DNA from 4 places in the Streptomyces diastaticus subsp. diastaticus genome. Region 1 is predicted to be linked to each of the others. Evidence: riboswitches for the same ligand, from Rfam matches in the RefSeq annotation. Region 1 holds a riboswitch; each other region holds the start of a gene.
The links. A riboswitch is a leader RNA that binds a small molecule or an ion and turns the genes downstream of it on or off. The one in region 1 is predicted to bind cobalamin.

Region 1 (7,019 bases):
GAACACCTACGACGGCACGTCGTACACCGACCTCTCGGAGCCCACCGGCGTCGACCTCGCCCGCGTCGCCCTCAACGCCGCCCGCGCCGCCGCCAAGCGCCAAGGCGCCGAAGCTGCCGTCCAGCGCCGCCCCCCGCCGCTTCACGAGCATCCCCCGTTATGTTTTCTGCGGCTCCGCAACGGGGCCGCTGGCCTCTGGGCCCGGCATGACTGTGTCCCCCTGTCGAAGGAATGACCTGGGGGGTGGTGTCACCGGGCCCGGGGGTGTTCGTCGGAGACGCTGATCAGAGGTCCGGCCACCGTCCGGTCCGGTGCAATGCCGGGCGGTTCGCGGGCGGCAGGTCTGCATAACGTGGATGCGCGAGCACGACACCCGAGCCGAGGCCGGCACCGTCAACACCCCTGGGAAGGGCGCGATGTTCGAGATCGAAGGCGTGGGCGTGTTCCTCGGCCTGGACGTCGGCAAGAGCAACCATCACGGCCACGGGCTCACCCCGGCCGGGAAGAAGGTCTTCGACAAGCCGCTGCCCAACAGCGAACCGAAACTGCGGGCCGTTCTCGACAAGCTGACCGCGAAGTTCGGCACCGTGTTGGTGATCGTGGACCAGCCCGCCTCGATCGGCGCCCTCCCGCTGACCGTGGCCCGGGACGCGGGCTGCCAGGTCGCCTACCTGCCCGGACTCGCCATGCGGCGGATCGCCGACCTCTACCCGGGCGAGGCCAAGACCGACGCCAAGGACGCGGCGGTGATCGCGGACGCGGCCCGGACGATGCCGCACGCCCTGCGTTCCCTGGACCTTACCGATGAGATCACCGCCGAGCTGACCGTGCTCGTCGGCTTCGACCAGGACCTCGCGGCCGAGGCCACCCGCACCAGCAACCGGATACGCGGCCTGCTCACTCAGTTCCATCCCAGCCTGGAACGTGTTCTGGGCCCGCGCCTCGACCACCAGGCCGTCACCTGGCTCCTGGAGCGTCACGGCTCCCCGGCCGCCCTGCGCAAAGCCGGCCGCCGCAGACTCGTCGAACTGATCCGGCCCAAGGCGCCGCGCATGGCCCAGCGGCTGATCGACGACATCTTCGAGGCCCTCGACGAACAGACCGTCGTCGTCCCGGGCACCGGCACCCTCGATATCGTCGTGCCCTCCCTGGCCGCCTCGCTCGCCGCCGTCCACACCCAGCGCAGGGCGATGGAAGCCCAGATCAACACGCTGCTGGAGGCCCACCCTCTTTCCCCGGTCCTGACGTCGATGCCCGGCGTCGGCGTCAGGACCGCCGCTGTCCTGCTGGTCACCGTCGGCGACGGCACCAGCTTCCCCACCGCTGCCCACCTGGCCTCCTACGCCGGCCTCGCCCCCACCACGAAGCAGTCGGGAACCTCGATCCACGGCGAACACGCACCCCGAGGCGGCAATCGGCAACTCAAACGGGCGATGTTCCTGTCCGCCTTCGCCTGCATGAACGCCGATCCCGTCTCTCGCGCCTACTACGACCGCCAGCGAGCCCGCGGCAAGACCCACACCCAGGCCCTCCTCCGCCTCGCCCGCCAGCGCATCAGCGTCCTGTTCGCCATGCTCCGCGACGGCACCTTCTACCAATCCCGGACACCGAAGGACGTTGAACTCGCCGCATAACCCCACCATCACGAACCACCCCAAATCCGGCAGGGATGCCTTGACGAACGACATAGAGGCACCCCCCCCGCACCGGCCGCGAGCCCCTCGGCCCCGGCACCGCCATCGAGCGCACGCTCGCCGAACGCGGCTACACCGCCCCCGCCTCCGGCGGCACCATCTGCGACCAGGGGCCGGACATTGCCGCCGCCGTCGCCCCCGCTCTTGCCCGCCACACCACCGCCACCTCCTTCGACGCCGACGCCGGCCGCCTCGACATCACCGCGACCAGCCCCTCCCACGCCACCCAAGCCCGCCTCATGGCCGGTCTCCCTCACCAACGCTGCCAACAACCACGCTGCCGGCACCCTGATGAGAACCCATCCGCGTCCTCAACCCCAACGCCCGCGCCATCGACCCCGCCCAGGTCGAGGCCCGCCCCACTCCGACATCGCGCGGACCGACCCGCACCCGAGAGAACGCCTCCGCCGGCTACCGCGAGACCCTCGCCGCCCACCAGGCCTACCACCACCCCCAGCTCACCGACCCCGCCATCCACGCCGCCGCCGAGCGCCAACTCCGCGAAGCCGGCCGCGAACCCCAGCACCACTTCCGCCCCGCCCAGGAAGCCGCCGCAGCCGCGCGCCAGCAGGCCGCCCGCACCAAGCACCCCGACACTATCCGCGCCGGAGCGATCCTCAAGGCACGCAAGGACCGCGCCGCCCGCGCCGCCGACTCCGGGAGCACCGCCGACACCGACCGGACGCGCCGAATCGCCGGCTGAGCAGCGACCGAGATACGAGTTCAGCAACCACGTCAGCCGACAGGCCCGCGACCCTCCGGTCGCTGATGATTGCTGCACGAGACGCGTTTCCCACCACATGACCATGATCGACGATCAGGTGTCCGACGTCTCACCGCTTACCGTGCACGAGCTCGTTAGCCGAGGTCCTGATGCGGACTTCCTCCGCTCACGCTGGAGAGGGCATCGTCATCCTCGGGGCACGGCATCAACGGGGTACCTCCGCTCGAGCGGAGAGGACACGTTGTGGCCGGCAAGCCCCGCCGCAGGTCACACCTCTGGCACGGAGCATCCCCGCGGGCGCGGGGCCGACCTGTTCTCGCCGACCCCGCCACGTGGAGTGTGTCGCAATCCTTGAACCGGCCGCGATGGGCTCCCGACCTGCGGTTTTGCGCGTGCGTATTATGTGCGGTGTGGGCATTACGGGCGATATCTTGACGCCGGAATGGCGCTCGATCTGATGAGGCGTCAGGAGGCCTGCTGGACAGGTCAGACCCCGTCCGGATGGCGAGTGTCGATGCGGCGTCGAGGGCGGGCGACGCTCAGGGCGGAGCTGCTGCTTCCTGCTCGTCAGATCCCGGAAGAGACCAGGCAACCCTGTGACCTGCTGCGTTAGGGGGCTGCGCCCCGCTGACCTGCGCGAATGACCTTTCGACTGTTGCACGCTCGTGCCGGTTGATGGAGCGGAAGTCCCAGAGAAGTCCCAGAGGGCTCCCACCGCTCGTGGACGATCTTTCGGCTCTGTACGGCGGCATCGAGTCTTCGAAGCGCCGGTCATCGATGAGGAGGCCGACACCTGGATGGTGAACGGTCGGCGCTCGGCCGGTACCGAGCGGGACCGGAACGTCCACGATTCCGCGACGTCCGAGCCGACCAGGGCTCCGTCCGAGTCGGCAGAAGCGTCCGGCATAATGCGGGCCGTACACATGAGCGACGGGAACCAGGAAGCCGGTGCGAATCCGGCGCGGTCCCGCCACTGTGACCGGGGAGCGAACCCCATGCCCCACGGCCGTATGGCCGGAAGGCGGGGAGAGCGGTGATCCGGCAGCCAGGAGACTGGCCCGTCGCTTCACCGACCGTCCGGGGGCGTGGACTCCTCAGGAAGAGGTTCACGATGCGTGTCAGGGCCCGCCGCGCGGCCTGCGCAGTGCCTCCCTCCGGGACCCGTCCGGCGACCAGGGGAAGGCCCCGCACACCATGACACCCTCCTTCGCGCGCCGTCGCCTGCTCACCGGGGCGGGAGCCCTCGCCGCCGGAACCCTCCTGGCGGGGTGTTCCTCCGGTGGTGACGGCGGCTCGTCGGGCAGCCGCCGGCTGCGCGCCGCCTTCAGCGCGGGCGGCTCGCAGGAGACCCTCGACCCGCACATCGCGCCGCTCTTCGTCGACCAGGCCCGTTCCAAGGCGCTGTACGACAGCGTGCTGACGTACAAGGACGACATGTCCGTGCAGGCCCGGCTCGCCGAACGCTGGGAGAGCGACCGGTCCGGCAGCCGCTGGACGATACGGCTGCGCTCCGACGCCCGCTTCCACGACGGCAGCCCCGTCACCGCCGCCGACGTCCTGTGGAACTACCGGCGCATAGCCGACCCGGCCACCGGAGCCGCCGCCCAGCAGCTCTTCTCCGGCGTCGACTTCGAGGCGAGCACCGCCAAGGGCAGGGATCTCACTCTCGTTCTGCAGGGGCCGGACTTCGAGTTCCCGGCGGCCCTCGGCGCCCCCGGCACCGAGATCGTCCCGAAGGACACCAAGGACTTTGCGAAGCCCGTCGGCTCCGGTCCCTTCCGGTACGGCTCCTTCACACCCGGCGGCAAGGCCCTGTTCACCGCCTGGGCCGACCACTGGGACGGCGGACCGAGCATCGAGGAACTGGAGTTCGTGCCCGTCAACGACGAGCGGGCCCGCCTAAACGCCCTGCTGTCCGGCCAGGTCGACTACGCCCACGACCTGACGGCGGCCTCCGCGAGCCGCGTCGGCGACCGCGACGGGCTCGCGGTCCTGCGCAGCAGGCTCAGCACCATGCAGGCCGTCCTGCTGCGCCTGTCCCGCGCCCCCTTCGACGACGCCCGTCTCGTCCAGGCGTTCACCCTCGGACTCGACCGGGACCGGCTGGTCGAGGTCGCCCTGTCCGGCCACGGCACCGTGGGCAACGACCTCTTCGGTATGGGGCTGCGCGCCTACCCCGACGACCCGCCCCCGCGCGAACGCGACGTCGACCGCGCCCGTGCCCTCGTCAAGGCGGCCGGCGCCGAGGGACTGACGGTCGCGCTGGAGACGAGCGACGCCGACCCCACCTGGCGCAACGCCTCCGCCCTCATCGCCGACCAGCTCAAGGACATCGGCCTGAAGGTCACCCCGCACGTCCGTTCCGCCGCCACCTACTTCGGCGAGGTCAAGGACAAGGGCGTCGCCTTCCACAGCCGCACGGCCACCCTCCCCGTTGTCACTCACCTGCGGTCCCGGCTGCGCAGCGACGCCGCGAACAACCTCATGGGCTATGAGGACGCCACCTTCGACCGTCTGCTCGCCCAGGCCACCGCCACCCGCGACGAGAAGACCCGCCTGGAACTCCTCGACCGCGCCCAGCGCCGTGCCCGGGACCGCGACGGCCAACTGGTGTGGGCCTTCAGCGACTGGAACATCGGCCACAGCGACGCCGTCACCGGACTGCGGGCCGCGCCGCCCAACTCCTGCGACTGGGCCCGGTTCGACCGCGTGAAGCTCGGCTGAGGGCGCGTCGTACGTGACGCGGTACCCGCCGCAGAAGTCGCCCGGAACTCCACCCGACGCCGGCCTGCGGTCCCCACGCGGACACCGCCGCCGGCTCTCGGGCACCGCCCGCTACACGCTGATCCGGACGGCGACGGCAATGCTCCAGGCAGCCTTCGTGCTGGTCGCCGTGTTCGTCCTCACCTCGCTGCTGCCGGGTGACAGCGTGGATGCCGTCCTGGGCGAACAGGGCACCTCCGAACAGCAGCGCCTGGCCCGCGCCGAACTCGGGCTGGACGAGCCCGCCTGGACCAGGTTCGTCCACTGGGTGTCCGACCTGGGTCACGCCGACCTGGGTCACTCCCTGGTCACCGGCCTGCCCGTCACGGACGAGATCGGCAGCAGGTTCGCGGCGACGGCGGTCCTCGCCGGCGCGGCGCTGGCGGTCCTCGTCCCGCTCGCCCTCGCGCTGGGCCTGCTGACCGGACTGCGCGAGGGCTCCCTGGCGGACCGGGTACTCAACGCCTCGACACTCGCCCTGCACGCCGTACCGGAGTTCGTCCTCGGTCTGCTGCTGACCGCCTGGCTCAGCGTCGGCCTCGGGCTGCTGCCCGCCACTGCCGCCGGACTGCGCGGCTCCGAGATCCTCACCGAACCGGCCGTCCTGATCCTGCCGGTCGGCGTCCTGGTCGCCCGGCAGCTGTGCGACCTCGCCCGGCAGATCCGCATCGGCGTGGCGGCGCAGACGGGCGGTCCCGTCGTCCGCCACCTGCGCCTGCTCGGCCTGCCCGAGCGCACGATCGTGCTCCGGCACGTCCTGCCCGGCTGCCTCGCCCCTTCCGTGCAGCAACTGGCACGCTGCGTCGACGGACTGCTCGGCGGCACCGTCGTCATCGAGTCGCTGTTCGCCGTGGGTGGCCTCGGTACCGGGTTCGTCGAGTCCGTGCAGGACCGCGACATCCCGGCCGTCCAGGGCTACGCCCTGCTGTTCGCGGCGACCGCGCTGACCGTCAACCTCCTCGCCGACCTGACCGCGGCCCGCCTGACCCCCCAACGGGAGGAACGCGCGTGACCGTCTCCCCGCCCGGCCCCCGTCCGCGCCGCCTCGGCGCCGCGTGCCTGGACGGACTCGCCCTCGTACTGCTGGGCGTACCGGTGCTGCTCGCCATCCTGGGACCCGGCCTCGCCGGTTCCACCGCACCCGACGCCGCACCGCTCCTGCCGCCCGGCGCGGGCCATGTCCTGGGCACGGACGTCCTCGGCCGGGACGTTCTCGCGCTCGTCCTCAGCGGCGGACGCTCCGTGCTGGCCATGACGCTGGCCGCGCTCCTGACCGCCGGCGCGGTGGGCCTGCCGCTCGGTCTCTTCGCGGCCGGGACCCGCCGCCGCTGGGCCGACGAGACGGTCATGCGGGGCCTGGACGTGCTGCTGGCCTTCCCCGCCCTCCTGCTCGTGATGACGCTGGCGGCCTCGGGACACCAGGACGCCACGACGCTGGTCGTCATCGCCGCGGTGGTACAGGTACCGGCCGTCACCCGCCTGGTGCGCGCCACGGCCCTCGCCCCCGGGTGCCGTACGGCGGTGGAGGCTATGCGGATGCAGGGCGCGCCATGGCACCACATCCAGGGACGCTACGTCCTGCGGAGGGTGGGCGCACCGCTGATCACGGACGCGGGCAACCGCGGCACGATGATCCTCGCGCTGCTGGCCTCCGCCAACTTCCTCGGCCTCGGCCTGCCCACCGACGCACCCGACTGGGCCGTCCTGGTCGAGCGCAACGCCGAGGCCCTGTTCCTCCAGCCGTACGCCGTCCTCGTCCCGGCCGTGCTGCTCACCTCCCTCGCCGTCGGCGGCAACCTCACCGCGGACCGTCTCCTGGGCCGGACCCGACGCGCCCA
Region 2 (7,019 bases), on a different contig from region 1:
TGCTCCGTCCGGGGCGACGTCACTTGGCGGCCGCCGTCGGGGTGTGCGGCTTGGTGGCGTAGGCGACGAAGCTCTTGCCGACGACCGGGTTGAGCAGTTGCTCGGCGACCCGCGTCAGGGCGGGCTTCTTCATGATGTCCCAGACCAGCAGCTTGTGGTACGCCCGCACCGGCAGCGCCTTGTCGTTGTCGACGCCGAAGGCGCACTTGAGCCACCAGTAGGGGCTGTGCAGGGCGTGCGCGTGGTGGGTGCCGTAGGGCTTGAGGCCCGCGCCGCGCATCTTGGCGATCAGTTCGTCGGCCTTGTAGATGCGGATGTGGCCGCCCTCGACCTCGTGGTACTCGTCCGAGAGAGCCCAGCAGATCTTCTCGGGTCCGTAGCGGGGCACGGTGACGGCGATGCGGCCGCCGGGCTTGAGCACGCGGACCATCTCGGCGAGGACGCCCTTGTCGTCGGGGATGTGCTCCATCACCTCGGAGATGATGACGACGTCGAAGGACTCGTCGGGGAAGGGCAGGTTGAGGGCGTCGCCCTCCATCGCGGTGGCGGTGGCTCCGGCGGGGGCCTCACCGGCCTCCTTCATCGCCGCGAACCAGGTGGCGACCTCGCGGATCTCCTCGGCGTTCTGGTCCAGCGCGACCACCTGCGCGCCGCGCCGGTAGCACTCGAAGGCGTGGCGGCCCGCGCCGCAGCCCAGATCGAGCACGCGGTCGCCTGCGGCGAGCGGGAAGCGGGTGAAGTCGACGGTCAGCACGTGGACCTGCTTTCGCGGTCGGGTCGGGCGGTGGTGGCCGGGGCGGCGGGGCGGCCCGGGCTCCCGGCGATGGCCTGGCGGTAGTGGGCGACCGTGCCGAGGGCGGCCTGGCGCCAGGTGAACTTGGCGAGGACGCGGGCGCGGCCCGCGGTGCCGAGGCGGCGGCGCAGCCCGGGGTCGGCGAGGAGCCTGCCGAGGGCGGTGGCGAGGGCTCCGGCGTCGCCGGGCGGCACGGCGAGGCAGGTGTCGCCGTCGGCCCCGGCGACCTCGGGGATGGCGCCGCCGGTGGTGGCGACCAGCGGGGTGCCGGTGGCCATGGCCTCGGCGGCGGGCAGCGAGAACCCCTCGTAGAGGGAGGGGACGCAGGCGATCTCGGCGGAGCGGATCAGGTCGACCAGTTCGGTGTCGCTGATGCCCTTGACGAACTCGATGGCGCCGGTCAGGCCGAACCGCTCGATGGCCTGGGCGACGGGCCCGTCCTCGGCGGGGCGTCCGACGACGACCAGGTGGGCGTCGGGGTTCTCGGTGCGGAGTTTGGCGAGCGCCTCCACCAGGTGGACGAGGCCCTTGAGCGGCACGTCGGCGCTGGAGGTGGTGACGATCCTGCCGGGCACCTCGGCGACGGACGGGTCGGGCGAGAAGAGGTCGGTGTCGGCACCGATGTGGACGACGTGGACCCGCTCGGGGCGGACGCCGAAATGGCCGACGATCTCCTGACGGGAGGTACCGGAGACGGTGAGCACCGAGGGCAGCTTCCGGGCGACACGTTTCTGCATCCGCGTGAAGCCGTACCAGCGGCGGACCGAGAGGCGGCGCGTGAAGGAGCCGGCGGCGGCCAGCTCCAGCTGCCGGTCGACGGTGATGGGGTGGTGCACGGTGGTGACGAGCGGGGCGCCGAGCGCGCGGGCACCGCCGAGCAGGCCGTAGCCGAGCGTCTGGTTGTCGTGGATCACGTCGAACCGCCCGGCGAGGGCCGCGAGGTGACGGCGGGCGCGCAGGCTGAAGGTGAGCGGCTCGGGGAAGCCGCCGGTCCACATGGTGGCGACCTCCAGCGCGTCCACCCAGTCGCGGTACTCGCCACGGCCCGGGGTGCGGAACGGGTCGGGCTGGCGGTAGAGGTCGAGGCTGGCCAGCTCGGTCAGCTCGACACCCTCGTCGAGGACGGGGTAGGGCTGGGCACCGATGACCTCGACGTGGTGGCCGAGGCGGGCCAGTTCGCGGGAGAGGTGGCGGACGTAGACACCCTGACCGCCGCAGAAGGGGTCGCCCTTGTAGGTGAGGAGGGCGATGCGCAGGGGCCGGCCCTCGTCCGCGGATCGATCGCCCGAGGCCGGTTCCGGGGCGGGTTCCTGTCGCGCGGGGTCCGCCTCCATGGCCTCAGCGGTCACTACCCGGCCCCCTTCTGCCAGCCCGACGTCCCGGGAGGTTACGCCGGGACTCCGATCCGCAACAAGTTCGGCGCGGTCGGTCTTGATCGTTCACGAAGCATCGAATCTACCGGCAGGTAGCCCGTTCAGGACCCCCGGAACAGGTGATTCGCACCACGGCCGGGACCGGGGCGCCGTACGGGCTCCCGGCCCCCGCGACCGCCCGGACGGCGGCCCCGGCCCACGGTCCGCCCGCACCGGTACAGTGACCGGGTCGTCGTCAGGACCGTGTGAGGGGAAGCCGGTGGGAATCCGGCGCTGACCCGCAGCCGTGAGCCGCCCGCCAGTCGGGCCGGCACAGCCGGAATGCCTCCTCGGACTCATGACCGGCTCACGCCGCCGGAGACCTCCGGCGGCCGGCACCGTCGAGGCATACGGAGCCGGAGCCCGGCGCTTGCGTGCGCCCGTGCCCGGCTTCCTTCAGGAGAGGGCTCCCACCCATGACCGTCCGTCGCAGCGCCCTGGCGCTCACCGCGCTGACCGCACTGACGGCGGCGTCGGCCGCCTTCGCTCCGGCCGCCGTCGCCGAGGACTCCCCCGCCCCGTCCGTCAAGAAGCTGCCCTCGGGCCTGTACGGCGACAGCGACCCGGCCTACGACGGCGTCTACCGCCAGTCCCTCGCGCTGCTCGCGCAGCACACCGCCGGGGTCGAGCCGGCCGCGAAGGCCGTCGACTGGCTGACCGGCCAGCAGTGTGAGGACGGTTCCTTCGCCCCGTTCCGCGCCGACCCGTCGTCCGACTGCGACGCGAAGACGCAGGTCGACACCAACCAGACGGCCACCGCCGTGCAGGCGCTCGCCGCGCTCGGCGGCCACGACGAGGCGGTCGGCAAGGCCGTCGACTGGCTGAAGGCGGCGCAGAACGACGACGGCGGCTGGGGGTACGTGCCCGGCGGCGACACCGACACCAACTCGACCTCGCTGGTGGTCGGCGCCCTCGCCGCCACCGGCACGAAGGCCGACACGGTCACCTCGAAGAAGGACAAGACCCCCGAGGACGCCCTGCTCGGCCTCAGCCTGAAGTGCGCCGACGGCGGGGCCTTCGCCTTCCAGCCGGAGAAGAACGGCGACCTCACCGCCAACGAGGACGCCACCGCCGCCGGAGTCCTCGGCGGCCTCGGCTCCTCCCTCGTCGTCACGGAGGGCGAGTCCGCCGCGCAGACCGCTTGCGAGAAGCCGGCCGACGCCCGCGCGGCCGCCGCCAACGGCGCCGCCCACCTCGCCGACGTCCTCAAGAAGGACGGCCACCTGACCTCCGCCATGCCGGGCGCCGAGGACCAGCCCGACACCGGCAACACCGCCGACGCGGTGACCGCGCTCCACGCGGCCGGGCTGACCGACGCCGCGAAGAAGCCGCTGGCCTGGCTGGAGAAGAACGGCCCGGCCTGGGCGAAGCAGTCCGGCCCGTCCGCCTGGGCCCAGCTCGTCCTGACCGCCCACGCCACCGGCACCGACCCTCGCTCCTTCGGCGGAACCGACCTGGTCGCCGGGTTGAACGCCACCGGCCCCGCGCCGAAGTCCGCGGAGGACACGCCCAGTGCCGAGGACTCCGCGAAGCAGGCGGCGGACGAGGACGGCCCGCAGATCAGCGTCTGGTGGATCGTCGGGGTCGGCCTGCTCGTCGGCGCGGGCGTCGGCCTGATGATCAGCCTGCGCAACAAGTCCGGCCGCAAGTGACCCCCGGCCTCGCCGCGTCCCGCCCCGCCCGCCGCACCCTGCGGGCGGGGTTCGCGCTGCTCCTCGGCCTGCTGGCGGCCGTGCTCCTGGCGGCACCCGCGCAGGCCGCCGGGTACCGGTACTGGTCGTTCTGGGAGCGCGAGGGCTCCACGTGGAGCTACGCCACCCAGGGACCGGCCCAGCTCCGCCCGGACGACGGCTCGGTGCAAGGGTTCCGGTTCGCGGTGAGCGCGGAGGCGGACGACTCCGCCGCGCCCCGCTCGAAGGCGGCCTTCGCCAAGATCTGCGAGGACACCGACGAGCGCGCGGGGCGCAAGCGGATCGCGCTCGTCCTCGACTTCGGCACCGCTGCCGACGCCCCCGGGGGCGAGCGCCCGCCGAAGCCCCGTACCGCCTGTGCCAGCGTGGAGGAGGACGCCAGTACCGCCGACGCGCTGGCGGCCGTCGCCCCGCCGCTGCGGTACGACTCCTCGGCGATGCTCTGCGCCATCGACGGCTACCCGGCGGCCGGGTGCGGCGAGCAGGTCCCGGGGGCGGGCAAGCCGTCCGCCGAGGCGTCCTCCGACGCCTCCCCCGGAACCGAGGAGGCGGACTCCGGTTCCGCTCCGGGTGGGGGCGGTCCTTCGGCCGGGCTCCTCGTCGGGGGCGGTGCGGTGGCCGTGCTGGGCGTGGCGGCCTTCTGGCAGTCCCGCCGCCGGCGCGGCTGAGCGGCTGGTCACGATGGCGCACGGCCCTCTTCAGCAGGCCCGCCGGCTACGCCCGGCACTGCTCGCCCCGCTCGCGACGCGCTCCAACGCGCTGCACGCCGGGGCGTGGTGGCTGTGGGCGCTGGGGCTGGCCGCGGCGGCCTCGCGGACCCGCAACCCGCTGCTGCTGGCCCTGCTGATCGGCGTCGCCGGGTACGTGGTCGCGGCGCGCCGCACCAGCTCGCCGTGGGCGCGCAGCTACGGCGCCTTCGTCAAGCTCGGCCTGGTGATCATCGCCATCAGGCTGCTCTTCGCCATGGTCCTGGGCTCACCGGTGCCGGGCACCCACGTGCTGTTCACCCTGCCCGAGGTACCGCTGCCGGAGTGGGCGCGCGGGGTGCGGCTCGGCGGCAGGGTGACCGCCGAGGGGCTGCTGTTCGCGCTGTACGACGCGTTGCGGCTGGCGACCCTGCTCATCTGCGTCGGTGCGGCCAACGCGCTGGCCAGCCCGGCGCGGTTGCTGAAGTCCCTGCCGGGCGCGCTGTACGAGGCGGGCGTCGCCGTGGTGGTCGCCATGACCTTCGCCCCGAACCTGGTCGCCGACGTCCGCCGGCTGCGCGCGGCCCGGCGGCTGCGCGGCCGGCCGGACCGGGGACTGCGCGGCCTGTTCCAGGTCGGGCTGCCCGTCCTGGAGGGGGCGCTGGAGCGGTCGGTCGCGCTGGCCGCCGCGATGGACGCGCGCGGGTACGGCCGGACCGCCGCCGTCCCGTCCGCCGTCCGGCGCACCACCGCCGTACTGACCGTGGGCGGCCTGATCGGCGTCTGCCTCGGCACGTACGGACTCCTCGCCGACCAGGGCGGCGGGTTCGGCGTCCCGGTGCTGGCGCTCGGGCTGGCGGCGGCACTGGCCGGGCTGTGGCTCGGCGGGCGGCGGAGCGTGCGCAGCCGGTACCGGCCGGACCGGTGGGGGGTGCGTGCCTGGGTGGTCGCCGGTTCGGGAGTGGCGGTCGCCGCGCTCCTCGTCCGGCTCGGCTCGCTGGCGCCGGAGCAGCTCGACCCGCCGACGGTGCCGCTGGCCGCCCCGGAGCTGCCCCTGTGGCCTGCGGCGGTGGTGCTGCTGGGACTGGTCCCGGCGTTCGTGGCACCCCGGCCTTCGGAGGGGACGTGAGCGGCGGGGTGGTCGGCGGCGGTGCGGTGGTGCGGTGGCAGGGCTCTCCTGGAGGTGCGGTGTGATCAGGTTCGAGGACGTCTCGGTGCGGTACGACGGTGCGCCCGGGCCGACGGTGCGCGGGGTGGACCTCACGGTCGAGGAGGGCGAGCTGATGCTGCTCGTCGGCCCGTCGGGGGTCGGCAAGTCGACTCTGCTGGGAGCGGTCAACGGCCTCGTGCCGCACTTCACCGGTGGCACCCTGCACGGCCGGGTCACCGTCGCGGGCCGCGACACCCGCTCTCACAAACCGCGTGAACTCGCCGACGTGGTCGGCTCGGTCGGCCAGGACCCGCTGGCGCACTTCGTCACCGACACCGTCGAGGACGAACTCGCCTACGCCATGGAGTCCCTGGGTCTCGCCCCCGGCGTGATGCGCCGCCGCGTCGAGGAGACCCTCGATCTGCTGGGCCTCGCCGATCTGCGCGACCGCCCGCTCGCCACCCTGTCCGGCGGCCAGCAGCAGCGCGTCGCGATCGGTTCGGTGCTCACCCCGCATCCCGCGGTCCTCGTCCTGGACGAGCCGACCTCGGCGCTCGACCCGGCCGCCGCCGAGGAGGTGCTGGCGGTGCTCCAGCGCCTCGTCCACGATCTGGGGACCACCGTCCTGCTGGCCGAGCACCGGCTGGAGCGCGTGGTGCAGTACGCCGACCGGGTCGCCCTGCTGGCCGCCCCCGGCGCGGCACTGGTCACCGGGCCCCCGGCCGAGGTCCTGGCCGTCTCGCCGGTCCGCCCGCCGGTGGTGGCGCTGGGCGGTCTGGCGGGCTGGGTCCCGCTGCCGCTGACCGTCCGCGACGCGCGCCGCCGGGCGGCCGGGCTGCGTGAGCGGCTGGCCGGGGTGCCGGTGCCGCCGCCGGGCGGGGTACCGCTGCCGGCCGCCCCGCCGAAGCTCTCCGGTGATCTGCCCGCTCCGCGGCGCGAGGGGCGCCGCGCCCTGCTGCGCGGGCTCCTCGGCCCGGGGCGCAGGCCCCGGCACGGGTCCGACACCAGCACCAGCACCAGCACCCGTGAGCCGTACGCCCTCGTCTCCCGCCTCGCGGTGCGGCGAGGCCGGGTCGAGGCGTTGCGGGAGGTGTCGTTGTCGGTCGCCGCCGGGGAGACGGTCGCTCTGATGGGCCGCAACGGCGCGGGCAAGTCCACCCTGCTGGGCTCCCTGGTCGGCCTGGTCGACCCCTTCTCCGGCACCGTCCGGGTGGGCGGGCTCACCCCGCACAGGACCCGGCCGCAGGAACTGATCGGCCACGTCGGTCTGGTCCCGCAGGACCCCCG
Region 3 (7,019 bases), 470 kb from region 1:
TGGCGTCCAGCAGTTCCTGCTTCCGGCGGAACGGGTGGTTGGACAGCTTCGCGTTCTCCCCTGTGAGGGTCAGGTTCCCGAGCGTGTGCACGAGCAGGCCGTGGAGTTCCTCGGGGCTCTCGCCGTCGCCGGCCTCCTCGGCCAGCAGGTCGAACCACTGCTGGGCCGGGCGCTGCGGCAGGACGTGCTCGACGGTGAGGTTCGCCAGGGCGTAGTCGACCGGCTCGCTCGACCCGTAGCTCTCCTCCAGCCTGCGCAGGATCTGGAAGCGCTGGCCGGCACGGCCGCTCTTGTAGAATGGGCGGGTGCGGATCGCCTCCCGGACGGTGTCATCACCGGGCCAGGCCCGTGGGCCGGTGCGGTGGCGGGACAGCAGGCGCCGCACCGCCTCGGCCGGGGAGCCGTCCTCGCCGAGTTCCCTGGGGAGTTCCATGAACACCCGGTTGCTGCCCGTCGTGGAGAGGCCCGCGAGGAGCCGGCGCACCATGTAGCTCTCGGCGTAGGCGAGCGCGGCCGCCGCGTCCTCGGCCGTGGCGCGGCCCTCGTCCATCAGGTCGAGGAGGTGCAGGGCGAGCGGATAGTGCACCTGGCCACCCCACCGAGCCAGGCGTTCCAGCACGGTACGCATCCGCGGGTGCGGCTCCCGTGCGGGTTCCACGACGCGCATCAGCCGCTCGGCGCGGACGGCGAGGCGGACGATCTCGCCCGCCAGCGCCTCCTCGTCGTCGACCAGCGGTTCCAGGCGCTTCTTCTGGTCCCGGTAGATGTCGCCCTGGCGGGCCCGGCTGTTGCCGGCGACGACCAGGTCGAGCCAGACCAGCAGTTCGAGGTTGTCCGGGCCGAGCAGCTCCTGCATGGGCAGCCACCACTTGCGGTGGACCTCCTCCCCCTTGGCGGGCAGGTACATGAAGAGGTAGTTGCGCAGCAGGTCGCTCTGGCTCAGTCCCACACCCGTGTTGTTGATCGACTCGAAGATCCGGTAGACGTTGTCGCCCTCCGCCGCGGTGATCGCGACGATGGACAGGCAGCCGCCCAGCACGGATTCCACGGCGTCCAGCCAGACCGCCCCGCCGCTCTCCGCGCCGTCGGCCAGCACCGCGCCGAAGAAGCGGTACGCGGCACCCACGTTCCCCGCGCCACCGGCCTTGGGCAGGGTGTCCAGGCAGGCGGTGAACGCCTCCCGGTCGGCCTGGGTCGGCAGCAGCCGGTAACGGTCCAGGCCGTCCTGATAGGCGTTGACCAGGAGCAGGTCGTTGATCTTCGCCGCCCTCCGCTCCTCCCCGCGGCCACGGAACTGGTCGCGCAGAGCGGTGAAGGCGAGCATGAGTGTGGTCATCCGCTGCTGGCCGTCGACCACGAGCCAGCGCCGCATGCCCCCGGCCGCGACCCGCTCGGGAGCCAGCACCACCGACCCGAGGAAGTGCCCGCCGGCAGCGCCGCCCTGCTGCCGGTCCTCGACGGTCTCGAGCACGTCGGCCCACAACTGTCGCAGCTCTTCCCGCTGCCAGCTGTACGTGCGCTGGTACAGGGGGACCTGGAACTGCTGCTCCCCCTGGACGAGCTTGCTGAACGTGGTTTCCTGAGCGTGCACGCGCGTACCCTCCCCGACCGATGCGCCGAGGCGCCATTCTCGCCCACGGCGCGAGGTGATCGACCGGAACGCCCGCACGCGTCACCTCTCCGGTGCGCCCCTCGCCAGGACGCAGTCGCCGCACGGGGAGCCGTTCGGCGCGAGGTGGTAGAGGCAGCAACTGCGGCGGCGGAAGGCGAAGCCGGGGGTGGTGAGCGTGCCGGTTCCCGCCAGGTGTCCGGTAACCAGGAGCCTGGTCGTGAGGGCGGTGAGCGGGCCGTGCGCTCCGGGGCGGGCCGTCAGCACGGCGCGGGCTGCTTCGGCGAGCGCCGAGGCGGAGTTGCCGTCCAGCAGGCGCGGAGCGATCTTGACGCGCAGACCGTCGGCCAGGCCCAGCAGGTGCGACGCCGCCTGCGCGTACAGGGCGTCGGCGGCGGTGGCGTCCAGGCTGTCGACGCGCCAGCCGGCCGGACGCGGCAGCCGCAGCGCGGGGCCCTCGTCGGCCCGCTGGAGTTCCGTGAGGTCCAGCACGATGCCGTGCAGCACGGCGGTGGCCAGGAGTGGCGACCAGAGGCGGGCCGCGTGGCCGAGCTGGGCGATGGAGACGCCGACGCGCGGCTCCCGGGTGCGGTGGCGGCGCGCCACGGCAGCGACGAGGTCGGTGCATCCGGCGGCGTGGGAACGGGCGAGCGGATGCCAGCCCTCGTTCGGACCGCCGGCCCGCAGGACGAAGAAGCCGCCGAGCCCGGCCACTTCGGCCAGTGCGGCGGTGACAGCGCCGGCCGGGGCCCGGGCGTCGGCGGGCAGGCCCGACGCGAGCGGGTACGCGCCGGGCCGCCCGCCCTGGCCTGTCAACGGGCCGTTCGCCGTCGCGGTGGCGTGACGGTGTGGAGGTCGAGGATGTCCGGCAGGGGAGCCACGCCGGGGCCGCCGGCGCGTGCCCAGGCGGCGATGTCCTCGGTGGCCTCAGGGTCGTTGACCAGTCCCAGCCAGACGGGCCGGGCGCCGTTCGCCCGGCCCTGCGCGGAAGGCTGGACCACGACGACGTTGGCCTGCTCGCACACGTCGAGGCAGTCGGAGACCCGTACCGGCACCTGGGCACGCAGCCGCGCGGTCTGGGCGGCGTGGTCGATTCCGGGCACCTTCGCGGTACCGCAGCAGCAGTCGCGGCAGACCACGACCCGGCAGGGGGCCGGTTCCCGGCTGGGCGGGACGGTGGCGGCGGGCATACGGCATCGTTCCTCTCTCCGGGGAGATCCGCCCCGGGGTGGTGTCGAGGAGGCGACCGCGTGAGTCTCCTGGCTCTCGGGTCGTCGCCCACCCCGCGCCTTCCCACCCGGTCAGGGCAGTGGTCGTGTGCGGGGCTCGCTCGCCGATCACAGTGGCGGGACCGCGCCGGATTTCCACCGGCTTCCTCGTTCCGCCGTCGCCTTTCTGCGCCTCATCCTTCCATCCCGGCCGGTCCGCCGTCCGCCGGGGGACGTAGGTGAGTGCGCGGCCGCCGGGGTACACGCCGGAGCGGTGCGAGGACGCCTCGCCGGAAACAGCCAGGGGCTGCGCGGACGGGCTCTCCCGGACCACTCGCTCCCGGGTGGTTCATGGCGACATGTCAACCGACCATGATCCCTCACCCGAGGTCGGTCGAGGACAACTCCCTGGCGGCCTCACACACGGCACCGGCGGTCACCGGACGGCCCCCGAGCGGAACGCGCGAGCGCTGACAGCCGTCCCGCGCGACGACGACGGGCGAAGGGGCGGGCGGACTCCCTTACGCTCTGACCGGAGGTGGGAATGTGGATGCCGGAACGGTGGCTTTACGGGTGGGGTCGGCTGCGATCACCCCGTTGGTCAGGAAACTCTTCCGGAAGGAGCAGCCAGGCGCGGGCCTGGTGGCCGAACCGGTGCGGATCGGTTCGCTGGTCTCCTTCCGGGGTGAGAAGCGCGCACTGACCGTCGACGATCTCGAGAAGCTGGTGTGGCGGCTGCTGGAGCGAGCGGTGGCAGCGGCTGGACCTCATGACACTCCCGCGCCCGGCGAACACGAGGCCGTGGTCCGGTCCCTGGCGCTCTCCCTGTACCGGCTCGGTGACCTGGAGATGGACGACGTCCAGGCCGTGGCGCTCGGGCCTGAGAAGCTGGCGGCCACTCTGAGCGCGAGGCCACACGACCTTCTGTCCGAGGATGCCGATCAGCTCCACGACCAGTTGCTCCAGGTGGCCTGCCTGCACATCATCGACTTCTTCACCAGGCGTTCCACGTTCGTGGCCCGCACTTTGGTGGAGGAGGCCCGACAGACCCGGCGCCTGGTCGAGGCCATCGACTCACTCACGCAACGTCTCCCCACCCGGTACACCGAGGACGCCGGCTTCGAGGAGCGCTATCGGCGGCACCTGGTCCAGCGGCACGGGCGCCTCACCGTCTTCGGCATCGAGGTGGACGACGACTGGCCCTTGGACGACGCCTACTTGAGCCTGGAGGCGGTGGACGGCAAGACGCAGCGGACGGATACCGAAGCCTCAGCCGATCACGGCCGGCCGGCCGACCGGCCAGAGCGGGCCGAGCAGGCTCTCGCGGGCAGGGAGAGGGTGTTGCTGCGCGGTGTCGCCGGTGCCGGCAAGACCACTCTTGTGCAGTGGCTGGCCGTCACCACCGCTGAACGCCGCCCCAGCAGAGACCTGGCCCACCTCTTCGGACGCGTGCCGTTCGTCCTGCCCTTGCGCTCTCTCACCCGTGCGGGGCGGGAACTCCCCACTCCCTCCGACTTCCTGACAGCGGTCGGGTGTCCGCACACGGCGCCGTCCGGGTGGGCGGAGCGCGTCCTCACCGCCGGGCGCGCCCTGCTTCTGGTGGACGGCATCGACGAGGTACCGGAATCGCAGCGGGACGGCACGCGCCGATGGCTGCGCGACCTGCTCCGCGAGTTCCCCGGCAACGTCTGGCTGGTGACCGCACGGCCCTCGGCGGTCCGCGAGAACTGGCTGGGCGCCGACGAGTTCCACGAACTCTCCCTGACGCCGATGAACGGTGAGGACGTCACCACCTTCATCAACCGCTGGCATGCCGCAGCCGGAAACGCTCAGGAGGAGGCCGACCGCCTGATCGCGACCGTCCGCAGCAGGCAGGACCTCTCAAGGCTGGCGACCAACCCCCTGATGTGCGCCCTGATCTGCGCCCTGCACCGGACCAGCCGAGGCTTTCTGCCCCGAGGACGCGAGGAGTTGTACGAGGCGGGTCTACGCATGCTGCTGGAACGGCGCGACCTGCAGCGGAGCATCGACGACGGCGTGCAGATGGATTACAGGTCCCAGGTTCTGCTTCTGGAAAGGCTGGCCTACTGGCTGATCCGCAACGGCCACTCCCAGATGGACCGGGAGGACGCCATCGCTCTCATCGACCAGACCCTGCCCGCCATGAACCGCGCGGTGGTCACCGCGTCCTCCGCCGAGGAGGTGTACCGGCGTCTGCTGACCCGCTCCGGCCTGCTCCGTGAGCCCGCCGAGGGTGTGGTCGACTTCGTGCACCGCACCTTCCAGGACTATCTCGCTGCCAGGGCCGTCATCGAACACCGCGACTTCTCCCTCCTCGTACGCAACGCCCACCTGGACCAGTGGGAGGACGTCGTCCGCATGGCCGTCGCACACGGCAGGCCCCACGAACGCGGGCGCCTGCTCACCCAGTTGCTCAGGCGCGGTGACAAGGTGGGCCGACACCGTGTCCGGCTGCATCTTCTCGCCGCCGCCTGCCTGGAACACGCCACCGAACTGGATCCAGAAGTGCGCCAGGAGGTGGAACTGCGCGCGGCAGCTCTTTTGCCGCCCAGGACCTACAGCGAGGCGAAGGCGCTGGCCGAGGTGGGGCATGTGACCCTGGAACTCCTCCCGGGCCCGGAGGGGCTGACCGAGCACGAGGCGGCGGCCGTCGTCTGCGCGGCCGCCCTGGTGGGAACCGACACGGCTCTGCCGAAACTTGCCGAGTACCGGGACCATCCCTCCCCGAACGTCAGGAACGTCATACTCAGCGAATGGGGCGAATTCGACCACGCGAGGTACCAGAAGGCCATTCTGTCCGGCCTTTCATTGGAAGGAAGACCACACCTCCTGGTGCGCACGCACACCGAACTCGCGGCCTTCTCGCATTTCCCTCCCCACCCCTACGTGGCACTGTTCGGACCCTTCACGGGCCCTGAGATCACGCGGGCGCTGTGCGACAAGAACATCGAGGAGCTCTCACTGAGCTGTGAGCGCCTCACCCACCTCGACTTTCTCCAGGCGTACCGCCACCTGGGCCGTCTCTCTCTCATCGACGGCCCCATGGTCGCCGATCTCTCCCCCGTCGTGGAGTTACCCCTCCGCGAGCTGCTCCTGCGGCAACTCCCCCGGATGAGCGACTACCACTGCCTGAACGCGCTCACCGGTCTCCGGAAACTCTTCGTGGGTGACGGAATGACCTGCCGTGACCTCGACGCGCTGCCCACCACGGCGCCGCTCGAGGACCTGGGCGTTCCCAGCACCGTCACCGACCTCACGCCACTTCGCGAGTTCTGGCCGGCATTGACCACCCTGCGCCTCAACGATCCTGACGAAGCACCCCTCCCGCCGCCGCCCAGCGGGCTGAGGACACTGGCCGACATGCCGTCGTTGTCCACGCTGGCGTTCAGCGCGCGCCTGGTGGGTGCCTTCGCCACCGCGGGCGCCGCGTTTCCTCGTATCGAGTCGCTCCGGCTCGTGGATGTCGAGGACGGTCACGACCTGGCGGAGGTGGTCGCCGCCTTCCCCGGGCTCAGAGAACTGGCTCTCGCGGCCGGCGAACGGCCGGCGACGGTGGACGCCGCTCCGCTTCACGGAATCGGCACCCTCCGTTCCGTGGAGGCCCTGGGCACGGTGCGACTGGTGAACACAGCGCGTGTCTCCCAGGCGTCGGTGCGTCAGCCACCTGAGTCCCGGTACTGAGGGGCGCGGCCGAAGGAGAGGACCGGGCCGGACGGTGCCGTGGCCGCGTCCACCGTCCGGCCCGGAGTTCAGACGCCCGCCGCCGGTGCGACCGTTCGCGCGTGCTCGTACTCACAGGCGCCGTCGATCCCGTAGGCGGCCCACTCGGGGAAGGGATCAGACTCCGGCCACGGCTCCTCATCGCGCATCAGGCAGGCGGTCAGCGCCGTGACGAGCGACTCCTCGACCAGCTCGGTGCCGATGAAGACGAGTTCCTGGCCGTGCTGTGCGGTGGCGCCGGCACGGGCGCCGGAGGGTTCGAACCTGGCGACCGCGCCCGCCTGCGACCAGAGACCGGTCACGCCCGGGCGGCTCGACAGCCAGAAGAACCCCTTGGACCGCAGCACCTTGCCGTACCTGCCGCTCTCGAGCTCCTCGGTGACGAACACCCACAGCCGCTCCGGATGGAAGGGGCGGCTCGCACGGAACACGACACTCGAGATCCCGTACTCCTCGGTCTC
Region 4 (7,019 bases), 2.0 Mb from region 1:
GCGCCCCGCCGCCCCGGGCCCGCGCACCGCGCCCCTGGTGGCCGGCAGCGTGCCCGTGCTCGGCCACGCCCCGAGCCTGGTCCGCGACCCGCTCGCCTTCCTCACCGGGCTGCGCGACCACGGTGACCTGGTCCGCGTGAAGCTCGGCCCGAAGACGGCGTACGCGGTGTGCGCGCCGGAGCTGGTCGGGGCGCTGCTGCGCAACTCCCAGGAGTTCGTGGTCGGCGGGCCGCTCTGGGAGAACCTGGAGGTCCTGCTCGGCAAGGGGGTGGCCACCAGCAACGGGGCCGACCACCGCCGCCAGCGGCGCATGATGCAGCCCGCCTTCCGGCCCGAGCGGATCGCCTCGTACGCGACCGTGATGGAGGAGGAGTCGCGGGCGATGGCCGACCGCTGGCGCGACGGGCAGGTGGTCGACATAGGCGCCGAGACGTTCAGCTGCGCGGTGCGGGTGGTCGCCCGTTCGCTGCTGGAGGTGGACTCGATCGGCGCCAAGGCCGACCGGATCAGCTCCTCCCTGCACACCGTCTTCAGCGGCCTGTACCGGCGGATGATCCTCTCCTTCGGGCCGCTGCACCGGCTGCCCACCCCCGCCAACCGCCGCTTCGAACGGGCGCTGGCCGACCTCCACCAGCTCGTCGACGAGGTGATCGCCGAACGCCACGCGGAGGGCAAGGGGCCCGACGACCTCCTCGACATTCTGCTGACCGCCGAGGACGGCGAGGGCCGGCCCCTCAGCGATCAGGAGATTCACGACCATCTCGTCTCCTTGATCGTCGCGGGGGCCGAGAATGTCGCCTCGACACTCGCCTGGTGCTTCCAGCTCCTCACCGAACACCCCGCGGAGGAACAGCGGGTGGCCGAGGAGGCACTATCCGTGGCGCCGGGCCGACCGGTGGATTTCGGCGATCTGGGCTCCCTGGAGCACACCCGCAATGCCATCGTCGAATCGATGCGCATACGCCCCGCGGCGTGGATATTCACGCGCCGCGCCGTCGCGGACACGGAACTCGGTGGCTATCGCATTCCAGCCGGTGCGGACATCATCTACAGCGCGTATGCGATGCAGCACGATCCGCGCTCATTCGACCGGCCGGACGTCTTCGACCCGGACCGCTGGATTCCTGAACGGGCCGAAAAGGTACCGCAGTACGCGATGATGCCGTTCAGCACGGGCAACCGGAAATGCCCCGGCGACCACTTCAGCATGGTGGAGGCCACGCTGATGCTCGCCACCGTGGTGCCCCGCTGGCGACTGGTCCCCGTCCCCGAGACCGACCCGGCGCCCCGCATCGGGATCACCCTCCAGCCCAAGCGCGCCGTCTTCCGGGTCGAGCGCCGCTGACCCGGGGCGCGCCGCGGACACCGACGCCCGCCGCCCGGCCCCCGGGAGGGGCCGGGCGTCGGGCGTCGGGCGTCCGCCCGGGCGGGCCCGGTCAGAAGTCGTCGTCGAAGGAGACGGTGCCCTCGACCGCGACCTGGTAGGCCGAGACACGGCGCTCGAAGAAGTTGGTCAGCTCCTGCACACCCTGGAGCTCCATGAAGGAGAACGGGTTCTGCGAGCCGTACACCGGGGCGAAGCCCAGCCGGGTGAGCCGCTGGTCGGCGACGCACTCCAGGTACTCGCGCATCGACTCGGTGTTCATGCCGGGCAGGCCCTCGCCGCACAGGTCGCGGGCGAACTGGAGCTCCGCCTCGACCGCCTCCTTCAGCATCGCGACGACCTGCTCCTGGAGCCTGTCGTCGAACAGCTCCGGCTCCTCCTTGCGGACCGTGTCGACCACGTCGAAGGCGAAGCTCATGTGCATCGTCTCGTCGCGGAAGACCCAGTTGGTGCCGGTCGCCAGCCCGTGCAGCAGCCCGCGCGAGCGGAACCAGTACACGTAGGCGAACGCCCCGTAGAAGAACAGCCCCTCGATGCAGGCGGCGAAGCAGATCAGGTTGAGCAGGAACTTGCGGCGGTCCGCCTGGCTCTCCAGCTGGTCCAGCTTGTCCACCGAGTCCATCCAGCGGAAGCAGAACTCCGCCTTCTCGCGGATCGAGGGGATGTTCTCCACCGCCGCGAAGGCGTCCGCGCGGTCCGCCGGGTCGGGCAGGTAGGTGTCGAGCAGCGTCAGGTAGAACTGGACGTGCACGGCCTCCTCGAAGAGCTGCCGGCTCAGGTAGAGCCGCGCCTCGGGGGAGTTGATGTGCTTGTACAGGGTGAGCACGAGGTTGTTGGCGACGATCGAGTCACCCGTGGCGAAGAACGCGACCAGCCGCCCGATCAGGTGCTGCTCCCCCGGGGAGAGCTTCGCCAGGTCGGCCACGTCGGAGTGGAGGTCGACCTCCTCGACGGTCCAGGTGTTCTTGATCGCGTCCCGGTAGCGTTCGTAGAAGTCGGGGTACCGCATGGGACGCAGGGTCAGCTCGAAGCCGGGGTCGAGCAGGTTCTTCGCCGTGCCCACGGTGTGCGCGTTCGCTGCCGGGGTGGTGTCGGGGGTGGTCATTACTGGCATGCCTCGCAGGACTCGGGGTTCTCCAGGGAGCAGGCGACGGCATCCGCTTCGGGGGCCGCCTGCGCCGGGACGGTGGCGGTGGCGGAGCCGCCGGCGGCGCGGGCGATCCGCGTGGCCGGACGGGACCGCAGGTAGTACGTGGTCTTCAGCCCCTTCTTCCAGGCGTACGCGTACATCGAGCTGAGCTTGCCGATGGTGGGCGTCTCCATGAACAGGTTCAGCGACTGGCTCTGGTCCAGGAACGGGGTCCGGGCGGCCGCCATGTCGATCAGGCCGCGCTGCGGCAGTTCCCACGCGGTGCGGTACAGCGCACGCAGCTCCTCGGGCACCCAGGCGAAGCCCTGCACCGAACCGCTGGCCTCGCGCAGCGCCTCGCGGGTCCGCGCGTCCCAGACGCCGAGCCGCTTCAGGTCCTCGACCAGGTAGGAGTTGACCTGGAGGAACTCGCCGCTGAGGGTCTCGCGCTTGAAGAGGTTGGAGACCTGCGGCTCGATGCACTCGTAGACACCGGCGATCGAGGCGATGGTGGCCGTCGGGGCGATCGCGAGGAGCAGCGCGTTGCGCATGCCGCTCCGCGCGACCCGGGCGCGCAGCGCCTCCCACCGCTGTGGCCAGGCCAGGTCGGTGTCGTAGTGGTCCGGATGGAGCACACCCTGAGCGGTGCGGGTGCGGTCCCAGTTGGGCAGCGGCCCGTTCCTCTCGGCGAGTTCGCAGGAGGTCTCGTACGCGGTGAGCATGATGCGCTCGGCGATCCGGGTGGAGAGCCGGCGGGCCTCGGGGGAGTCGAAGGGGAGCCGGAGCTGGAAGAAGACGTCCTGGAGGCCCATGGCTCCCAGGCCCACCGGCCGCCAGCGGGAGTTGGAGCGCTCGGCCTGCTCGGTCGGGTAGAAGTTGATGTCGACCACGCGGTCGAGGAAGACCACGGCGGTGCGCACCGCCTCGTCCAGCCGCTCCCAGTCGAGGGCGCCGCCGGTGACGAAGGCGCCGAGGTTGACCGAGCCGAGGTTGCAGACGGCCGTCTCACCGTCGTCGGTGACCTCCAGGATCTCGGTGCAGAGGTTCGAGGAGTGCACGGTGTGGCCGGGCAGCGCCGTCTGGTTGGCGGTGCGGTTGGAGGCGTCCTTGAAGGTCATCCAGCCGTTGCCGGTCTGGGCGAGGGTGCGCATCATCCGGCCGTACAGCTCACGCGCCGGGATGGTCCGCTTGGCGAGTCCCGCGGCCTCGGCCGCGCGGTAGGCCGCGTCGAAGGCCGCCCCCCACAGGTCGGTCAGCTCGGGGACGTCCGAGGGGGAGAAGAGCGACCAGTCGGCGTCGGCGTCGACCCGGCGCATGAACTCGTCGGGGATCCAGTGCGCGAGGTTGAGGTTGTGGGTGCGCCGGGCGTCCTCCCCGGTGTTGTCGCGCAGCTCCAGGAACTCCTCGATGTCGGCGTGCCAGGTCTCCAGGTAGACCGCGGCCGCGCCCTTGCGCCGGCCGCCCTGGTTGACGGCGGCCACCGAGGCGTCGAGCGTGTTGAGGAACGGCACGATGCCGTTGGAGTGCCCGTTGGTACCGCGGATCAGCGAACCCCGGGCGCGGATGCGGGAGTAGGCCAGGCCGATGCCGCCGGCGTGCTTGGAGAGCCGGGCGACCTGGTGGTACCGGTCGTAGATCGACTCCAGCTCGTCCTTGGGGGAGTCCAGCAGGTAGCAGGAGGACATCTGCGGGTGCCGGGTGCCGGAGTTGAAGAGGGTGGGGGAGGAGGGCAGGTAGGAGAGGGCACTCATCAGCCGGTAGAGCGAGGCGACCTCGTCGAGGGCCTGGACCGACTCGTCCGCGGCGAGTCCGCAGGCGACGCGCAGCATGAAGTGCTGGGGTGTCTCGATGACCTGGCGGGTGTGCGGGTGGCGCAGCAGGTAGCGGCTGTGCACGGTGCGCAGGCCGAAGTAGCCGAAGCGGTCGTCGGCCGCCGGATCGACCAGGGCGTCGAGCCGCTCGGCGTGCGCGGTCACGAAAGCGGCGGTGCGGTCCGCGATCAGGCCCTCGCGGTGGCCGGTGGCGACCGACTCGGTGAAGGCGGTGACGCCCTGGCCCGCGGCCTCCTCGGCGATGGTGCGGGTCAGCAGGCGGGCGGCGAGCCGCGAGTAGGCGGGGTCCTCGGAGATCAGACCGGCGGCGGCCTCCGTCGCGAGGGACCGCAGCTCGGCCTCGTCCGAGGCGGCGTTGCGGCCCCGGAGCGCGGCGGCGGCGACCCGGCCGGGGTCGGTGTCGGGGAGATCCGCGGTGAGGTCGGTGAGGGTACGCAGCAGCGCGCCCCCGGGGCCCTGGATCTCCTCGGCCCGCACCTCGGCCGTCGACGGATCGGCTGGCGCGATGGTCATGAAGCTCTCCCTCGCTCGGCACGGAGCCACGCGGAGGGCAGCGGATACGACGGGCGGCCGGGCTCTGGGGCACACGGCTCCGCACGCGTCCGCGAGCCCATTCCACGAGGCCCGGACGACATCGGCACCCGGGCCGGACGGCCGGGGTGCGCCGTCGGCAGGTCCTCGGACTCGCGGGCGCGCAGAAGCGCACCAACACACCGTTGCGGGACAGTTCCGGACTTCCACCGGATTCCCCTGCGGCGACAGCGAGCATGAGCATACATCTTGTGCCGCGCTCGGGAAGCGGCCCCATATCTTGTGTCGGGTGTGCCGTGAGGTGGGCCATTCGACCCACCCGTACCGGATGCCCGAACCGGGCGGAGGACCCCTCGGACAGGGCCCGGACGCCCGCCGGAAGGGCCCGGGAGCAGCACCGGGAAGGCCCTGGGCGGCGCCTTCCGGTAGAGCCCGCGCGGGACGCCTCCCGGAAGCGCGTGAAGCGGCGCGACGGCCTCGGAGAGCGTACGCGCACGGGCTCCGGGCCCGGGTGCCAGGGGCCGCGTGACGGTACCCGAGGGCGAGGCCGGCGACAGGGCGGTGCGACGCGGTCCGGGCTGGACGAGGGGACGACTCGGTTCGGGCGGTGGACGTGGGGCGCCGGCGGTGCGGCACGGTCCTGGCCGGGGGCGTGAGCCGGCCCAGACGAGGGGAGCCGGCCCGGTGCCGTCGAAAGGGCCCGCCCCGGTCCGGGCCCGAGGCCGTGCCCCCTCGCCGGAGACCGGCCGGACCGTCCGCCGGGCCTTCGCGCGTACCGCCCCGGTCAGGCCGGGAAACGGCGAAGCCGCCGACCCCGGGAGGGCCGGCGGCTTCGCCGTGCGGTCAGCAGCAGCGGAATCCGTCCCGTGGATCCGCCTCGCGGGCGTCCATGCGGCTGCGTTCGAACTGCCTGCGGGTCATCACCTCGGCGTCCGGGTCGTGGCGCCGGAGGTGCGCGGCGTACTTCTCGTACGCCGTCTCGCCCGACACCTCCCGGACGTACCAGCCGATCCAGCGCGCGCCGGCGCGCAGGCGGTGCGCCAGGACGCCAAGGCGGCCGGGGCGGTGGGCCGCCTCGCCGCTCATGCCTTGCCGCCGCCCTGCCCGGCGGGGGCGTCGCCGGCGCCGTCGTCGGCCGAGACGGGGGCCCCGGCGCCGACCAGGGCCAGTTCGGCCTTCTCCTCGGCGGTGGGGAACATCCCCGCCGGGGCGACGATCTTCGACTGCTCGAAGGGCGCCTCGGCCATCTTGACCGACTCGGGCCTGCGGATCGCGTTGTAGCTGACGCGGCCCGCGTCGACCAGGACGATGATGATCAGCACCGCGAAGACGATCGACAGGACTCCGTCCACGGTGGAGTTGGTCACCACGGTGTGCATGTCGCTCATCGACTTGGCCGGAGCCAGCACCTCGCCCGCGTCGATGCCGTCCTGGTACTTGGCGCGCTGGGCGAAGAAGCCGATGGCCGGGTTGTCCGAGAAGACCTTCTGCCAGCTCGCGGTGAGCGTGACCGCCACGTCCCAGACGAGCGGGACACCCGTCACCCAGGCCCACTTGAGGCGGCCCGACTTGATCAGCAGCGTGGTGCAGACGGCGAGCGCGACGGCGGCCAGCAACTGGTTGGCGATACCGAAGAGCGGGAAGAGCTGGTTGATGCCGCCCAGCGGGTCGTGCACGCCGACCCAGAGGAAGTAGCCCCAGCAGCCGACCACGACCGCCGAGGTCAGCCAGACGCCCGGCCACCAGCTGACGCGGCGCATCGGCTTCCAGACGTTGCCCAGGGTGTCCTGGAGCATGAAGCGGCCGACCCGCGTCCCGGCGTCGACGGTGGTGAGGATGAAGAGCGCCTCGAACATGATCGCGAAGTGGTACCAGAACGCCTTCATCCCGGCGCCGCCGAGTGCCGACGCGAAGATCTCCGCCATGCCCAGGGCGAAGGTCGGCGCGCCACCGGTGCGGGACAGCAGGGAGGCCTCCTCGACGTCCTTCGCCGCCTGGGCCAGTTGGTCCGGGCTGATGGTGAAGCCGAGGTTGGCGACCGCCTCCGAGGCGCTGTTGACCGTGTCGCCGAGGACACCGGCCGGGGAGTTGATGGCGAAGTAGAGGCCCGGGTCGATGATGCAGGCGGCGATCATCGCCATGA

Region 2: linked by a shared signal. The riboswitch ahead of Sdia_RS10015 (SCO2321 family membrane protein) and the one ahead of Sdia_RS18210 (ABC transporter substrate-binding protein) in region 1 are both predicted to bind cobalamin.
Region 3: linked by a shared signal. The riboswitch ahead of Sdia_RS20015 (hypothetical protein) and the one ahead of Sdia_RS18210 (ABC transporter substrate-binding protein) in region 1 are both predicted to bind cobalamin.
Region 4: linked by a shared signal. The riboswitch ahead of Sdia_RS26380 (ribonucleoside-diphosphate reductase subunit alpha) and the one ahead of Sdia_RS18210 (ABC transporter substrate-binding protein) in region 1 are both predicted to bind cobalamin.

The regions. Positions count from the first base shown of each region.
Region 1 is NZ_BLLN01000005.1:78,485-85,503, reverse strand. It holds gene Sdia_RS18220 (hypothetical protein) at 1-235, shown strand, start outside; gene Sdia_RS18215 (IS110 family RNA-guided transposase) at 417-1,634, shown strand; cobalamin riboswitch at 3,314-3,494, shown strand; gene Sdia_RS18210 (ABC transporter substrate-binding protein) at 3,613-5,142, shown strand; gene Sdia_RS18205 (ABC transporter permease) at 5,207-6,193, shown strand; gene Sdia_RS29800 (ABC transporter ATP-binding protein/permease) at 6,190-7,019, shown strand, end outside.
Region 2 is NZ_BLLN01000003.1:351,898-358,916, reverse strand. It holds gene Sdia_RS10030 (prenyltransferase/squalene oxidase repeat-containing protein) at 1-23, opposite strand, end outside; gene Sdia_RS10025 (class I SAM-dependent methyltransferase) at 20-754, opposite strand; gene Sdia_RS10020 (glycosyltransferase family 4 protein) at 748-2,142, opposite strand; cobalamin riboswitch at 2,376-2,513, shown strand; gene Sdia_RS10015 (SCO2321 family membrane protein) at 2,622-3,857, shown strand; gene Sdia_RS10010 (SCO2322 family protein) at 3,854-4,564, shown strand; gene Sdia_RS10005 (CbiQ family ECF transporter T component) at 4,578-5,711, shown strand; gene Sdia_RS10000 (ABC transporter ATP-binding protein) at 5,773-7,019, shown strand, end outside.
Region 3 is NZ_BLLN01000005.1:547,849-554,867, forward strand. It holds gene Sdia_RS20005 (GmrSD restriction endonuclease domain-containing protein) at 1-1,591, opposite strand, end outside; gene Sdia_RS20010 ((2Fe-2S)-binding protein) at 1,673-2,377, opposite strand; gene Sdia_RS20015 (hypothetical protein) at 2,422-2,799, opposite strand; cobalamin riboswitch at 2,863-2,986, opposite strand; gene Sdia_RS20020 (NACHT domain-containing protein) at 3,391-6,519, shown strand; gene Sdia_RS20025 (GTP-binding protein) at 6,588-7,019, opposite strand, start outside.
Region 4 is NZ_BLLN01000005.1:2,095,385-2,102,403, reverse strand. It holds gene Sdia_RS26390 (bifunctional albaflavenone monooxygenase/terpene synthase) at 1-1,345, shown strand, start outside; gene Sdia_RS26385 (ribonucleotide-diphosphate reductase subunit beta) at 1,437-2,489, opposite strand; gene Sdia_RS26380 (ribonucleoside-diphosphate reductase subunit alpha) at 2,489-4,858, opposite strand; cobalamin riboswitch at 4,998-5,120, opposite strand; gene Sdia_RS26375 (YbdD/YjiX family protein) at 5,720-5,962, opposite strand; gene Sdia_RS26370 (carbon starvation CstA family protein) at 5,959-7,019, opposite strand, start outside.